Regions from separate parts of the Kocuria salina genome, predicted to be linked through region 1. Evidence: predicted binding sites of a transcription regulator. Region 1 holds the regulator's gene; the other holds the start of a gene.

Region 1 (7,896 bases):
TCACCGCCGGGGCCGCCAACCTCGAGGCCGCCCTGATGGGCGCTCCCGCCGAGCTGCTGCACCGCGGCCTCGGGGACGCCCAGGCGGCGGCCGTGGCCCAGATCCGGGACGCCGCCCGCACCGTGATGACCGAGTCCAAGGCCGGTCCCGGGGAGAAGGACGGGGACGCCGGCCGGCAGATGGCCCGCTCCCGGGTGAGCGACGTCCTCGACCTGGCCGAGCGGATCCTCGCCGCCGAGGAGCACCGCGAGGTGCTGTGGATCTCGCGCCAGGGCGGCTGGGAGCCGGGCCGCGGCTACGTGCCCGCGGAGGACACCGACCCGGCGACCCTGCACGTGGCCCCGCTCAGCGTGGCCGGCACCCTGCGGGAGGGGCTCTTCGACGGGCGCACCGTGGTCCTCACCTCCGCCACCCTGTCCGTCGGCTCGTCCTTCGACTCCGCCGCCGGCGCCCTCGGCCTGCGGGGCGAGGGCGCCCCGCGCTGGGAGGGCGTGGACGTCGGCAGCCCGTTCGACTACCCGAAGCAGGGCATCCTCTACCTCGCCAAGCACCTGGAGAAGCCCGGCCGCCGGCTCACGGAGGCCCAGCTGGACGAGATGCTGGCCCTGCTGGAGGCCTCCAGGGGCGGGGCCCTCGGGCTCTTCTCCTCCCGCCGGGCGGCGGAGGAGGCGGCCGAGGCGCTGCGCGGGCGCACCGACCTGCCGATCCTGTGCCAGGGGGAGTCCTCGCTCGCGGGACTCGTCCAGGAGTTCACCGACGACCCGGCCACGAGCCTGTTCGGCACGATGAGCCTGTGGCAGGGCGTCGACGTCCCGGGGGCCTCGTGCCGGCTCGTGATGATCGACCGGATCCCCTTCCCGCGCCCGGACGACCCGCTGGCGAGCGCCCGCAGCCGCGCCGCGGAACGGGCCGGCGGCAACGGGTTCATGTCCGTGTCCGCGACGCACGCGGCCGTGCGGCTCGCCCAGGGGGCCGGGCGGCTCATCCGCGCGGGCGGGGACCGGGGCGTCGTGGCGATCCTGGACTCCCGGATCGCGACCGCCCGCTACGGCGGCTTCCTCCGCGGGTCCCTGCCGCCGCTGTGGACCACCACGGACCGCCAGGTGGTGCTCGGCGCCCTGCAGCGGCTCTCCGTGGGCTGAGCACGTCCGGGCTGCCGCCCGGGGTCTCCACGGACCGCGCCGGGCCCGCACGGGGTGCGGACAGCAGGGTGTCCGGACGGCGGCCGGCCCGGACGGCAACGGGCCCCCCACCGGCGGCGGAGGGCCCGGGTGCCGGGGCGTGCGGCGGCTCAGAGGCTGCGCAGCACCGAGACGACCTTGCCCATCACGGTGGCGTGGTCGCCGAGGATCGGCTCGTAGCGCGTGTTCTGCGGCAGCAGCCAGGTGTGGCCGTCCCGCTGGCGGAAGGTCTTGACCGTCGCCTCGTCGTCGAGCAGGGCGGCCACGACGTCCCCGTTGTCGGCGGCGCTCTGCCGGCGCACCACCACCCAGTCGCCGTCGCAGATCGCGGCGTCGATCATCGAGTCGCCCTTGACGCGCAGCATGAACAGCTCGCCGTGCCCGACCAGCTGGCGGGGCAGCGCGAGGACGTCCTCCACGGACTGCTCGGCCGTGATCGGCCCGCCGGCGGCGATGTGGCCCACCAGGGGGACCATCGTCACGTCCGCCGAGGTGGACAGCTCGGCCACGGCGTTCTCGGCGGCGGGACGAGCGGTCCGGCCCGCCGGTGGCGCCGGGGCCTCCTGCGACGGCTCGGCGGACTCCGCCCCGGCGGTCCCGCGCAGCTGCAGGGGAGTGAGCACCTCCATGGCCCGCGGGCGCTTGGGGTCGCGGCGCAGATAGCCCAGCTTCTCGAGCTGGGCGAGCTGGTGGGTGACGCTGGAGAGCGAGGCCAGGCCCACGAGGTCCCCGATCTCCCGCATGGACGGCGGATAGCCGTGCTCGGCGATGGAGCGCTGGATGGCCTCGAGGATGGTGCGCTGGCGCACGGTGAGCCCGCGGCTGCGCGAGCGTGCCCCGGGGCGGGCGCCCTGGGCGCGGGGCTCCTCGGGGGTGGGGGGCTGGGCCATGGGAGCGTCGTCCTTTCCCGTCCGGCTGCAGGTGCCGCAGCCGGTCTGCGCGGTCCCGGTTCCGATGTCGGACCCGGGTGGTTCGATGGGTCCCGGTCGGCAGGCGCAGGGGATCCGCAGCGCGCGCCGGCCGGGGGCCCGGACCTGTCCTCAGCCTAGGCGACACGCCGTGTGTGTTCAAACATATGTACGACCCGCTGTCGACAGCATTCGCAGACACGTGCTAGACATGGGTCATCGGTATTCGAAAGTATGTTCGATCGAATGGAGGCCCGCGAGGGTCGTCGACCGGACCGGTGTTCGAGATCGCCCGCTCCGTGCGGGAACGTCAAGGAGTTCATGTCATGAGTGCCAGTGCCACCCTCACCGCCGTCGTCGCCCGCCGCCGCGAGTCCGCAGGATCCGCCCGGGGGCTCGGCCGTGCGCTCCGGCGGGCCCGTCCCGCCCGCTCCGCGTCCCGCACCCCGCTGACCCTGACCCGCCGCGGCCGCCTGGTGTTCCTGGGGCTGCCCGTCCTGGCCGGCTCCGCCGCCCTGGTGGTGCTCGCCGTGATCTTCCTCGTCCCCTCGACGGCCACGGCCACGAGCGCACCCGTCCCGGGCTCCGGGACCGAGCAGACCACCGTGTTCCCCGGGCAGAGCCTGTGGGAGCTCGCCGTGGCGGCCGATCCGGACCGGGACCCGCGGGAGGTCATGGACGAGATCGTGGAGCTCAACGACCTGGACAGCTCCGTGCTCGTGGCCGGCCAGCTCCTCGAGGTCCCGGCCGCCTGAGCCGCCCGCCCGATCAGCACGCCCCGCTCTGTACACCCCGATCTGTACGCCCCGATCTGTACGCCCCGGGCGGAGCACTAAACTGTCCGGGTGACGCAGAACCTGGACCGACTCAACGCCCTCCCGCTCCGCGACGACCTGCGCGGCAAGACGCCGTACGGCGCCCCGCAGCTCGACGTCGCCGTGGCGCTCAACACCAACGAGAACACTCATCCGGTCCCGGCGGACGTGCACGCGGCGATCGTCCGGGAGGTCACCGAGGCGGCCTGGACCCTCAACCGGTACCCGGACCGCGAGTTCACCGCCCTGCGCGAGGAGCTCGCCGCGTACCTCGGCCACGGGCTCGGGCCCGGGAACCTGTGGGCGGCCAACGGGTCCAACGAGATCCTGCAGCAGATCCTGCAGGCCTTCGGCGGCCCGGGCCGCACCCTGCTCAGCTTCGTCCCCACCTACTCGATGTACCCGCTGCTGGCCTCCGGCACGCACACCGGCTTCGTCGCCGGGGAGCGGGCGGCGGACTTCGGCCTGTCCGCGGAGTCCGCGGCCGAGCAGGTGCGCCGGCACCGCCCCGACGTGGTCTTCCTCTGCTCGCCCAACAACCCGACCGGCACCGCGCTGGGCTCGGACGTGGTCACCGCCGTGTACGAGGCGGGGGAGGAGTTCCGCACCGTCGTGGTGGTCGACGAGGCGTACGCGGAGTTCTCCCACGGCGGCACCCCCACCGCGCTCACGCTGCTCGAGGGCCGGCCCCGGCTGATCGTCTCCCGCACCATGAGCAAGGCGTTCGCGCTCGCCGGCGCCCGCCTCGGCTACTTCGCGGCGGCGCCGGAGGTCGCCGACGCCGTGCGCCTGGTCCGGATGCCGTACCACCTCTCCGCCGTCACCCAGGCCACGGCCCTGGCGGCCCTGCGCCACTCGGAGTCGCTGCTGGCCAACGTGGAGGACATCAAGGTCCAGCGCGACCGGATCGTTGACGAGCTCAAGCGGATCGGGCTGGAGCCGGCCGAGTCGGACTCCAACTTCGTGTTCTTCGGCGGCATGGAGGACTCCCGGGCCGTGTGGGGGGAGCTGCTCGAGGACGGGGTGCTCGTGCGGGACGTCGGGATCCCCGGCCACCTGCGCGTCACCGCCGGCACCGAGGAGGAGACCACCGCGTTCCTGACCAGCATGGAGCGGATCGTCTCCGGCGGCTGAGGGGCCCCGGGGCCGGGTCCTCCCGACCCGGATAGCATGGAGGCAGACCACCACCACCGGGCCCGGGGCGCCGCCGTGCGTCCCGGCCCGGACCATCCGCGGCCCACCGACGGCCGTGCCGCGCCCGCGAGGAGTTCCCACCGAATGAGCGACCAGACCACCACCGGCACCCGTGCGCCCCGCCGCGCCGCCCTGGAGCGGCGCACGAGCGAGTCCACGGTGTCCGTCGAGATCGACCTCGACGGCACCGGCGAGAACGACATCGACACCTCGGTGCCCTTCTACGACCACATGCTCACCGCGCTGTCGAAGCACTCCCTGATCGACATGCGGATCCGGGCGACCGGGGACACCCACATCGACGTCCACCACACCGTCGAGGACACCGCGATCGTCCTCGGGGACGCCCTGCGCCAGGCGCTGGGCGAGAAGGCCGGGATCCGCCGGTTCGGCGAGGCCACCGTCCCGCTGGACGAGGCCCTGGCCAACGCCGTGGTCGACATCTCCGGCCGGCCCTACGCGGTGCACACCGGCGAGCCGGAGGGCCAGCAGTACCACCTCATCGGCGGGCACTTCACCGGCTCCATGGTCCAGCACGTCTTCGAGTCCCTGGCCCACCACGCCGGGATCTGCCTGCACGTCACGCTGCTGGCCGGCCGGGACCCGCACCACATCGCCGAGGCCCAGTTCAAGGCCCTGGCCCGCGCGCTGCGCCAGGCCGTGGAGCCCGATCCCCGGGTCCGCGGCATCCCGTCCACGAAGGGGGCCCTGTGAGCACCGACGGCACCACCGCGACGGACGGCACCGCCGCGACCGACGGCGCCGCCCGGCCCACCGTCACGGTCCTCGACTACGGCGCCGGCAACGTGCGCTCGGCCGTGCGCGCCCTCGAGGCCGCCGGCGCGGACGTGGTGCTCAGCGCCGACCCCGAGGCGGTGCTCGACGCCGACGGCCTCGTGGTCCCCGGCGTCGGCGCGTTCGCCGCCGTCATGGACGGTCTGCGCTCCGTGGACGCGCTGCGCCTGATCGGCCGCCGCCTCGCCGGCGGACGGCCCGTGCTGGGCATCTGCGTGGGCCTGCAGGTCCTCTTCGACTCCGGGGTGGAGCACGGCCGGGAGACCGAGGGCATGGGCGAGTGGCCCGGCGTCGTCGAACGGCTGAAGGCCGACGTCGTCCCGCACATGGGCTGGAACACGGTCGACCCGCCCGAGGGCAGCGTCCTGTTCCGGGGCATCGAGGACCAGCGCTTCTACTTCGTGCACTCCTACGGGGTGCAGGAGTGGGACTTCCCGCAGAGCATCCAGAAGATGCGGCCGCCGCAGGTCACCTGGTCCGACCACGGCGGGCGCTTCATCGCCGCTGTGGAGAACGGGGCCCTGTGCGCCACGCAGTTCCACCCCGAGAAGTCCTCCGAGGCGGGCATCCAGCTGCTGCGCAACTGGCTCGGCACCCTGCCGCGCACGGGACGCCTCGACCACCTCAAGGCCGGCGACCCCCTCGGCGGGGACACCCTGGCCGGCCGGCCGACCCTGGAGAGCCAGGACGGCGCCGCGTGAGCGCGGCCGTCGTCGTCATGGTGCTCGGGGCGTTCGTCGCCGGCGGCGCCATCTCGTTCCACCAGCAGCGCAAGCCGCTGTGGACGGTCGTCCTCCTGGCCGCCGTCGCGGCGGCCCTCGTCGGCTACGGCTGGTACGCCTGGTTCCAGGGCCGCTGAGCCCCGGGCCCACCCCGAACGCCCGCACACCCGCACCCGAGCACCGAGAGAAGAGAACCCATGTCCCTGAGCGAGACCCCCCGCCTCCAGCTGCTGCCCGCCGTCGACGTCGCGGACGGCCAGGCCGTGCGCCTGGTCCAGGGCGAGGCCGGCTCCGAGACCGGCTACGGCGACCCGCTCGAGGCCGCCCTCGCGTGGCAGGAGGCCGGCGCCGAGTGGATCCATCTCGTGGACCTCGACGCCGCCTTCGGCCGCGGCGACAACATCGACGTCCTCCGCCGCGTGGCCGCCGAGCTGGAGCTGAAGGTCGAGATGTCCGGCGGCATCCGCGACGACGCCTCGCTGGAGCGGGCGCTGTCCCTGGACCCCGCGCGGATCAACCTGGGCACCGCGGCCCTCGAGAACCCCGAGTGGACGCAGAAGGTCATCGCCGAGCACGGCGACGTCATCGCGGTGGGCCTCGACGTGCGGGGCACCGTGCTCGCCGCCCGCGGCTGGACCGAGGAGGGCGGGGACCTCTGGGAGGTCCTGGACCGCCTCGAGGAGCACGGCTGCGCCCGCTACGTGGTCACCGACGTCACCAAGGACGGCACCCTCAAGGGCCCCAACCTGGAGCTGCTGCAGGAGGTTGCGACCCGCACCGACAAGCCCGTGGTCGCCTCCGGGGGGATCTCCTCCCTCGAGGACCTCGCCGCCCTGCGCACCCTGGTGCCCTCCGGCGTCGAGGGCGCGATCGTGGGCAAGGCCCTCTACGCGGGCCGCTTCACCCTCGAGGAGGCCCTCGACGTGGCGGGCCGGCCGGGAGCGCGGTGACCGAGCGGCCCCTGCCGGCGCACATCGCCGCCCAGCTCGCGGGCGCGGGCGGCACGGAGGACACCGGCGGCCAGGCCTGGGCCGGGCGCGACCTGGGGGAGGGCACCAGCCACACCCACCGCTTCCCCGACGACGACGGCGCCGCCGCCCCGGCCGTGCTGCAGGCCCTCGAGGACCTGCGCGCGGGGAGGGGGGACGAGTCCGCGGTGGTCGCCGCGTTGGCCGGGACCCGGGTGTTCGTGCCCGTCGTGGCCGAGGTCTCGGCCTCGACCGTGACCGAGGCAGGTCTGGTGGCCGACAAGGAGGCCGACATGGCCCTCGTGTCCCTGCGGGCGGCGGACGGCCGGCAGGTGCTGCCGGTCTTCACGTCCACCGCGGCGCTCGCGCACTGGCACGCCCGGGCGCGGCCGGTGGCCACGGACGTCCGCCGGGCGGCCGTGGCCGCGGTCAAGGACGGCACCCAGCTGCTCGTGCTCGACCCGGGCACGGAGCTCCCGTTCGTCGTGCGCCGCCCGGCCCTCTGGGCGCTGGCCCAGGGCAGGACCTGGACGCCCTCCTACCGCAGCCCGGCGGTCGGGGCGGCCGTGCGGCGCTGCGCCGAGGACCTGCCCGGGTTGCTCGGCGTGGGGACGGCCCCCGGCGACGGGGTGGCCGTGCGCGCTGCGGACGGGGCGGTCGTCCGGGGCGGTGGGGCGGGCCCCGAGCTGGCCGTGGTGCTGTCCCTGCGCGCCGGGCTCGACCGGGCGCAGCTGGACGACGTCGTCGCCCGCTTCCAGGCCCGGCTGAGCGTCGAGCCGGCCCTCGCGGAGGACGTGGACTCGATGCAGCTGCGTCTCACGACGGCGGGCTGACCCGGGGAACCCGGATCAGCCCGCGGCACGCGTGGTGACGGTCCTCAGGTGACGGGACCCGTGAACCGCTCGCCGGGTCCCTGGCCGGGGGCGTCCGGGTAGCGCGAGGCCTCCCGGAACGCGAGCTGCAGGGTGCGCAGGCCGTCGCGCAGCGGAGCGGCGTGCTGCGAGCCGATCTCCGGGGCCGCGGCGGTGACGAAGCCGGCCAGCGCGGTGATGAGCTTGCGCGCCTCGTCGAGGTCCTTGAGCTCCTCCGCGTCCTCGCCGGCGGCGAGACCGCACTTCACGGCGGCGGCGCTCATGAGGTGCACGGCCGCGGTCGTGATGACCTCGATGGCGGGGACCTCCGCGATGTCGCGCATCTGCTCGTCGACGGCGCTGACCGTCTCCTGCGGGATCTCCTGGCCGGACCGTGCGGCGTCGTCGTCGAAGCGGAAGGTGTTCTCGGAAGTCATGTCCCAACTCTGCCACACCGCTGTC
Region 2 (7,896 bases), on a different contig from region 1:
GGTCGCGTGGAAGCGCGCCGTCCTGGAGCATCCGGGCCTGGAGCTGATGCGTGCCGATGGCCGGGCCAATATGGCTGCCCTGATCGAGGTCATCGCCGTGCAGCAGGACCCCGGCTCGCGGACCTGGCGCACCACCTGGGGATGGGTCGCTGAGCGGCTCGGGGTGCACGAGGACTCGGTGGGTCGGATGATCCGCCGGCTCAAGGACTGGGGGCTGCTGGCAGTGGTGGCCACCGGCCGCTCCGCGGCCTACACCCCGCGGTCCACGGGCAAGAAGCAGGGTGAGGCCCCCGTCTACGCCCTGACCGTCCCCGCACCTCCGGCTCCTGCACCCACTCCGGCCGAGAAGACGGAAGAGGAGGCAGCGGCGGTTGTGGATATAAATGTCGGCCCGGTCCCCCCGGAGGGGGTATGTTCTCCCCCGCACGCGCGCGAAGGACTTTCCCAAATGGACGCGGCTCCGCCGCGGCCCTCTACCAAGGCCGCCGCACAGCGGCGGGAGGTCCAAGCCGCCCTGGGACAGCGGACAGCTCCGCTGTGGCCAGCTCATGCGACGGTTCAGCCTTCGAGGTTGGGGGCGGCCCGGTCGGATTGGAAGCAGGCTTATCGTTGTGCGGGGTTGGAGATCCAGCACCATGCGCTGGTGCTGCGCCGGATCACCACCGCCTACGTGGTCTCGGTGGCCAAGGCCCACTTCGAGGCCGGCTGGAGTGTCGCCGACGTGCTCCACGCCCTGGACTGGGCACCTAACGGCCAGCGCTACCCCCACGACGCGGTCACCGGGATCGAGCACCCCGGGGCCTGGTTCACCGCCCGCCTACGCGCCTGGACCCACCCCGACGGCACCCCGCACCGCTCCCCCGATCAGCGCCAGGCGGCTGAGGCCGAGCAGCGCCGGGCCGAAGCGGTCGCGGCCGCCGCCCGCCACGCGGCCCGGCAGGAAGCTGCTGCAGCCGCCACCGAGGATGCCGGGGCGGAGGGCGTGGCCGTTAGGTCGGCTGATGAGGTGCCGGTGGCGCGGCGTCCGCTCAGGGAGCGGTACGCGGCAGCCTTTGCTGCAGGCCTAGCGGAGGCGGCACGGCGAAGCTCGTTCTCCGGTGAAGCCTAAGGAATTGCTGGCTCTCTGCGTGGGTGCGCAACCCTGTCTGGCGAGTTGAGTAGGTTGATTTCAATTGCAACGACCGTCGCGCAGCGGCGGAGGGGGAAGGTGTGCCGTGCAGGCCGATACCAAAGAGCTGAAGCAGATTCTGACCGCGGAGGGCCGGTTCGTGATTCCGACGTTTCAGCGTGATTACGAATGGACTCAGGAGGGGCAGTGGCAGCTGTTGTTCGAGGATCTCGACACGGTGGCCGGCCGCTTGGGGGCAGCCCGAGCCCAAGCGGAAGCGACGGGGTCCTCGAAAACCAAGGCGGAGAAGGAAGTGGCTCCCCACTTTCTGGGTGCAGTGGTGTGTGATCAGCTGCCCTCCCCCGCCGGTGGGCTGAGCTTGTCTGCGGTCATTGATGGCCAGCAGCGGCTCACGACGCTGCAGCTGCTGGTGCGCGGGGTGTTGGACGTGCTGCAGGAGTCTGAGTCGCCGCGGGGCCGGCAGGTCAAGCGTCTGCTGCAGAATCCCGAGGATGTGGTCGATGAGCCTCATGAGCGCTACAAGCTGTGGCCGCGGCGCAAGGATCGCGAGGTGTGGCCGGTGGCGATGGCTGATGCGGTTCCCCAGTACAGTGCCGAGGACCACCTGTATCTGCAGGCCCGCCGTTTCTTCGCCGAGTCCGTGCGCGAGGTCATCCTGGATGTGGACGGCCGGGACCGCATCGATGACCTCGTGGATGCCTTGCTGGACCTGTTCAAATTGGTGGTCATCGACTTGGACGACAATGACGATGCCCAGGTCATCTTCGAGGTCCTCAACGGCCGCCAAACCCCCCTGTCTGCCTCGGACCTGGTCAAAAACCTGCTGTTCCTCCGCGGGGAACTGGCCAACGAGCACGAGCTCGAGGCTCTTTACGACGCCTACTGGGCCGATTTCGACGAGGGGTGGTGGAAGAAGCAGATCGGCACCGGTCACGCTGCCCGCGCGCGGCGCGATGTGTTGCTGTCGGTGTGGCTGACCGCGGTCTCGGGGAGCGAGGCCAGCGTGGGTCACCTCTACGGGGAAGTCCGGCAGTACTTGGCTGGGGGTGAGCGCACGACCGAGGACATCCTGATCGAGCTGGCCGCTTACGGGCGGGCCTACAAGGCCATCTACGGCGCCTTGGACCCCGGCTCCACGGAACTGGCCCGGGCCTACGGCAACCTCGAGACCCTCAAACTCCAGACCGCAGTGCCGTTGCTGGCTTGGTTGCGCACCCTCCACTCAGCACGGCTCTCCCCGGCCGATCACGAACGCGCGGTGGGCGCGGTGGAATCCTGGGTGATCCGTCGGATGATCCTTGGGGTCAATACCCGTGGCTACAACGCGGCGTTCATGAGCGTGCTCAAGAGCGCGCAGGCGGCTGCCAAGGATCCGGAAGCCAATATCGCCGATGCCATCGTCGAAGCCCTCTCTGCTGGGCCGAACTCCCTGGCCTGGCCCACTGATTCTGAGATCACCCAGGTCTTCGCCCAGGAACGGATCTATGGCCGGTTCACCCAAGAGCGCATCCGCCTGCTGCTAGGGGCCATCGATGCACGAATGCGTGCTGAGAACCCGAAGACCGAGCCAGCGGTCTTCGACTACACCAAACTGCAGATCGAGCACCTCATGCCGCGACGCTGGGTCCAGCACTGGCCCCTGCCAACTGAAGTACTCGACGACCCGGTTCAGCGGGAACTGGCCACCACCGAACGCACTGCCGTGGTGCACCGCATTGGCAACCTCACCCTGGTGACCTCCGCGTTCAACCAAGGCGTCTCCAACCTCGGCTGGCAGCACAAACGCCCCGAGCTGGCCGCCCACGCAGCCCTGCAACTGAACCTCCCCCTCGCAGATGTCGAGCACTGGGATGAGGCCGCCATTACCGCCCGCGGACAGGCACTGGCGGCAATCGCCTGCCGGGTCTGGCCTCACGGCACGAGTCAGCTCAAAGAACGAACCGAGGCTAAGCACGCTCACATCGGCGCGCACGACCTTGGTGGTAATTGATCCTTTCCACTCGTAGCAGCGAGGGCTCTGCGTTCCCGGCGCAGGGCCCTCGCCATATCTGGGACACATCAAGCTTCAGGGCATCAAACCTAGCCAGCTGGTAATCCAGTACTAATGAATAGGCGTATGTCGCTTTACTGTCGAATAAGTGTTCTACTATGGCGTGCATGAGACCCCCCGTGCCGCTGACCATTGACGACCCGGTGCTGGTGAACGCGGTCCTGGTCCGGGTCCCGGCCGGGTTCCCCTCCCCCGCCCAGGACAGCTTCGACGACGGGCGGATCGACCTCAACGAGGTGTTGATCCGCGATGTCACCTCCACCTACCTCTTCCGCGTCACCGGGGACTCCATGGAAGGCATCGGGATCTACAACGGGGACGAAGTCCTGGTGGACCGTTCCCTCACTCCCCGGGACGGCAACGTGGTGATCGCGGTGCTCGATGGGGACTTCACCATCAAAACCCTCCACGTTCACCCGGACCGGGTCGTGCTGCACCCGGAGAACCCGGCCTACCCCGACGTCGAAGTCCCGTCGTTGAGTGAGCTGGTGGTCTGGGGTGTGGTGGTCTACGGCATCCGCCACGTCAACTGAATTGGCCGGTGGTGGTGTGTGGTGATCGCTCTGGTGGACGTGAACAACTTCTACGCCTCCTGCGAGGCGCTCTTCGAGCCCTCCCTGGCCGGTAAGCCGCTGGTGGTGCTGTCCAACAACGACGGGTGCGTGGTCGCCCGCTCCCCCGAAGCCAAAGCCCTCGGCATTCGGATGGGTGACCCCTGGTTCCAGCTGCGCGCCGACGCTAAACGGTGGGGGCTGATCAAGCGCTCCTCCAACTACCAGCTGTACGCGGATCTGTCCGAGCGGGTGATGCTGCTCCTGGCCGGCCACGCCCTCGGCCAGGAGGTCTACTCCATCGACGAGTGCTTCCTCCTCCCGCCCGAGGGCACCCCGGCCGAGCAGACCCGGTGGGCGCGCCGGCTGCAAGCCACCGTGGCCCGCAACGTCGGGCTGCCGGTAAGCATCGGGATCGCCAGCTCGAAGACGCGGGCCAAGATCGCCACCGAGACCGCGAAGAAGCTGCCCGCCACCGGTGGGGTCGTCCACTGGGACCAGGCCCCGGACGGGTACTGGGACCGACTCCTGGAGGCCCTGCCAGTCACCGAGGTCTGGGGCATCGCGGGACGGCTGGCGAAACGCCTGGAGGCGATGGGCATCAAGACCGTCGCCGACCTGCGTGATGCCGACCCGGTGGCCATCCGTCACAAGTTCTCCGTGGTGCAGATGCGCACTGTGCTGGAGCTCAACGGCTTCCCCGCCATCCCCGTTGAGGACGAGGTCGCCACCAAGCAGCAGATCTTGGTCTCCCGGTCGTTCCCGGACCCGATTCACGACCCGGAGGTCGTCGGAGCCGCGGTGGCAGAGTTCGCCCAACGCGCCTCCCGCCGGCTGCGCACAGAGGGCGAGGTCACCGGGCGTCTCACCGCCTTCGCCAGCACCTCCCCGCACCGGCCCGGACCCACCCACAATGTCTCGGCGCACGTGCGCCTGGCCGTGCCCACCAACGAGCCCACTCCCCTGGTGGCCGCGGCCCGGGCGGCCCTGGTGCCCAAACTGATGCACGGCATGTCCTACATGCGTGCCGGCATCCTCTGCACAGACCTTGCCCCCGACGGAGCCGTCCCCGTCCTGCCCGGAGTGCTCGAACAACCTGCCCCCCTCGGGGAGCTCATCGACGAGGTGAACCGCCGCTTCGGCACCGGCACCCTCGCCCTGGGTCGCACCGGCGCCCACTCCCCCACCCCCTGGACCAACCGCCAAACCGACCTCTCCCCCAGATACACCACCGACTGGAACGAAATACGCACCGTCAGCTGACCGATAACTCACGACTCCGGGGTGCTTCAGGAAATGGCAGCTGTCATACATCTTCTTGGTATTGGTTGGTCGTCGAATCACTTGAGGGGTACCGCCAAGAGTGGCACCACATCAGTTACGTATAAGTGTGGTACTAGTGTGGTACTAGTACGGTATGGTGCTAGTGAGCTCGGTCCTCTTGGGCTGGCCACTCCCCACTTCGTATTCGCACTGACCACTACCCCAGTCGACTTCCTCGGATGGTGTAGTGGTTGCGGGATTCCTAGGAGAGGATTCGCTACTTCACAGCGATGACTGGACATGGAGGTGCCGTACCGACCATTGTCGATACGGCACCACGTTGGTACTGAGTTAGTACCAATACCACACCAGTGTGGTATTGGTAGCGCCTACTTAAAGGGCACGTTCTGGCCGTATCGCTCCTCGAGCACCGGCCATACAAGCTCTTCAATCAACTTCTGCTGAGAGGTGTCCTCAGCTTCAGCGGCATAGTTAAGCAAGGCGTGCTGGGTGTTGTTGAATCGGAAGTTGTACCCCTTCACCTTGGCTCCGATGCGTGCCCGCCGCTTCCACGGCTTCAGGGGTGGCCCCTGTTCGGGGACATCGGATCCAGAGCGTTCGGCTGCCGCTGCAAACCGCTCGATCTCTTCCTCGCGATTGGTGGCAACCGGGCCACGTTTCCTCACCATGAGAAGACCTCCTGGGTCAGCAGCTGGATCTCGGCCTTGGCTTTGGCATCGCGCATTTCTACGACTCCCTTGCCGTCGGCCAGGCAGTCGGCGAAAGCCTTGCGCTGATGCAGCACGGTTTCAGCGAGTCGCACACGGGGGAAGTCCTCGAGGTATGACTGGGCTTCTTCTCGCTCCTTGGTAAATACGTTCGAGGAGACAAAATTCAGAACCAGCATCGACTTGAGGTCCTCGTTGAAGTCTTGGGCACCTTCGACCGTCTCCAGAAGGCCGGCCACAGCGTCCAAGTCAGCTTGGGTGGCTCGCGTGGGGCTGATCAGCATGTCCGCGGCAGTGAGCGCTGTGCGCATCTCCTTGGAATCCTTGCCTGGGACGTCGACCAAGATGTGATCGAACTTAGGTCGGAACTCTTCCAGGAACTTATGTAGTGATCCCGATTTCTGTACGGACTGTATCGAGGGGAGTCCGGCTTCTTCTCGGTCAGTGGTGAAGTTCGAGGTCGTGCGGATGGTGGGGTCAGCGTCGACCAGCAGTACGTCTTTTCCCTGCCGTTGCAGCTCAACGGCCATGTTGACGGTAAGCGTCGACTTGCCCGTTCCGCCCTTCTGATGCCCAAAGACAATGATCATGGCACCACAGTAACACCATTGTGATGCTATTCAAGTACCAGACTAGTACCACACCAATGTCATATTAGTGTGGTACTAAAGACATGTCATCGTTGGAAGTATTTTCTGTGCCTGCGGGGGGAGCCCGCGGTGCCCAGCGGGTGGCACCTCAACCTCCGGGTGATTCCCTCGGCCCGCAATGTCTCCAACCGCGAGGCCGACCGGGCCGATCACGCAGAGCTGCGGCTGAAGATTTCTCTGACCGGTCTTCAGGCGGATGTGGTGGTCATCGACTGCCCCAACTGCCAGGGCGGCCCGCTCACCCTGTCGGCGCTGAATGCGGCGGACACCGTGGTCTACGCCGCCACCGCCACCAGCGACGGCATCGACGGGGTGGACGGGGCCCGGCGCACGATCGCCCAGTTCTCCCCGGCACCGCCAGCAGCTGGGCGCCCCGGACACCCTCACCGAGGCCGGCATCGTGGTCGGCGGGGTGAAGGAAACCATCATGAGCCGGGCGGCGGTGGCCAGCCTCGAGGAGCTCCGTGCCACGGGGTTGTTCCTGGAGCCGTTGATCCCGGACCGGGCCATCGTCCAGGAGGTGCGGATATCGGGGGAGTGGTACGGCCAGTACCGCAAGGACTCCCGGGTGCTGGATGCCTACACGGCGATCGCGAAGAAGGTGCTGCGATGACCGACAAGCCTGAGCGTCCCGCCTCACTGGCCCGCCGCCGGCCCCGACCGGCCCCGGATGAGCACATCGACCCGGTCGACTACACACCCCGACCCGCCACCACACCCCAGCCCGTGGCACCGGTGGTGTCGTCCCCGCTGGTGCAAGCGGCACCGGCGGCGGAGTCCCCGGTGGCGGCGCCGAAGCGGGGCCGTGGCCGGCCGCGCCGGGAACCCACGATCCAGCTGGGGGTGCGGGTGGCTCAGGACGTCTCCGATCTGATCGAGGAGCTCACCGAGCACGACGGCACCGCCCGTGCGGTGATCGAGAACGCCGTGCGCGCCTACGCCCAGCAGCTCAACCGATAACGCCCGCTCCTCGGCAGGGGAGGGGAGTGGGCCGCGGGCGGCTTTCCCATGGTCGGCGAGGAAGGAACCCGGCTCACCGTTGCTGGTGGGCCGGGTTCTCTCATGCTGGGGACAGGCGGCGGGATGGGGCGGGTGGTTCCGGGGGTCGTCGGACGACGCGGCTGCCCGCGCACCCTCCGTAGGAGCCAGGGCTGACCTCCAGCGAGGCCTATTCCCGGGCGCCAAAGGGACGACCAGCGCTGTCCACGCTGGACGCGGGGCGTCCCGGGGGCACCGTGGCCGGCAACGGATCGTCAGCCCGTCACTGGCTGCTCATCGTGCGGAGGGGCCACGATGAGGGTCCTCGTGCTCGAGCCCTGCCCCGAGACGATCCCCGGTGATGCCATGGCCGTGGCCGCCGGCATCAGAGCCCGCTGTCGCGGAGCACCCGGACAGGCCCGAGGGGGTGTCCGGGTGGGGGAGTGGAGGTCTACTGGGCGGCGTAGTAGGCGTCCTTGACGGACTGGTGAATCCGGCCGCGGTCGGAGACCTCGTACCCGTTCTCCTTCGCCCAGGCCCGGATCTT

The links. The regulator LexA, encoded in region 1, represses DNA repair genes until DNA is damaged. The targets are predictions, from matches to a motif close to TCGAACANNTGTTCGA.
Region 2: the regulator LexA is predicted to act here: its motif matches at 3,260-3,275, upstream of E7Z53_RS17640 (LexA family protein).

The regions. Positions count from the first base shown of each region.
Region 1 is NZ_SSSF01000008.1:211,785-219,680, forward strand. Features, by position in the region: gene E7Z53_RS15735 (ATP-dependent DNA helicase) at 1-1,142, shown strand, start outside; gene lexA (transcriptional repressor LexA) at 1,292-1,990, opposite strand; gene E7Z53_RS15745 (hypothetical protein) at 2,416-2,844, shown strand; gene E7Z53_RS15750 (histidinol-phosphate transaminase) at 2,935-4,038, shown strand; gene hisB (imidazoleglycerol-phosphate dehydratase HisB) at 4,183-4,812, shown strand; gene hisH (imidazole glycerol phosphate synthase subunit HisH) at 4,809-5,594, shown strand; gene E7Z53_RS15765 (hypothetical protein) at 5,591-5,752, shown strand; gene priA (bifunctional 1-(5-phosphoribosyl)-5-((5-phosphoribosylamino)methylideneamino)imidazole-4-carboxamide isomerase/phosphoribosylanthranilate isomerase PriA) at 5,813-6,565, shown strand; gene E7Z53_RS15775 (SseB family protein) at 6,562-7,416, shown strand; gene E7Z53_RS15780 (DUF1844 domain-containing protein) at 7,461-7,871, opposite strand.
Region 2 is NZ_SSSF01000012.1:24,890-32,785, reverse strand. Features, by position in the region: gene E7Z53_RS17650 (hypothetical protein) at 1-1,108, shown strand, start outside; gene E7Z53_RS17645 (DUF262 domain-containing protein) at 1,215-3,119, shown strand; gene E7Z53_RS17640 (LexA family protein) at 3,287-3,712, shown strand; gene E7Z53_RS17635 (Y-family DNA polymerase) at 3,734-4,993, shown strand; gene E7Z53_RS17630 (hypothetical protein) at 5,383-5,682, opposite strand; gene E7Z53_RS17625 (AAA family ATPase) at 5,676-6,311, opposite strand; gene E7Z53_RS17620 (hypothetical protein) at 6,799-6,984, shown strand; gene E7Z53_RS17615 (hypothetical protein) at 6,981-7,331, shown strand; gene E7Z53_RS17610 (histone-like nucleoid-structuring protein Lsr2) at 7,801-7,896, opposite strand, start outside.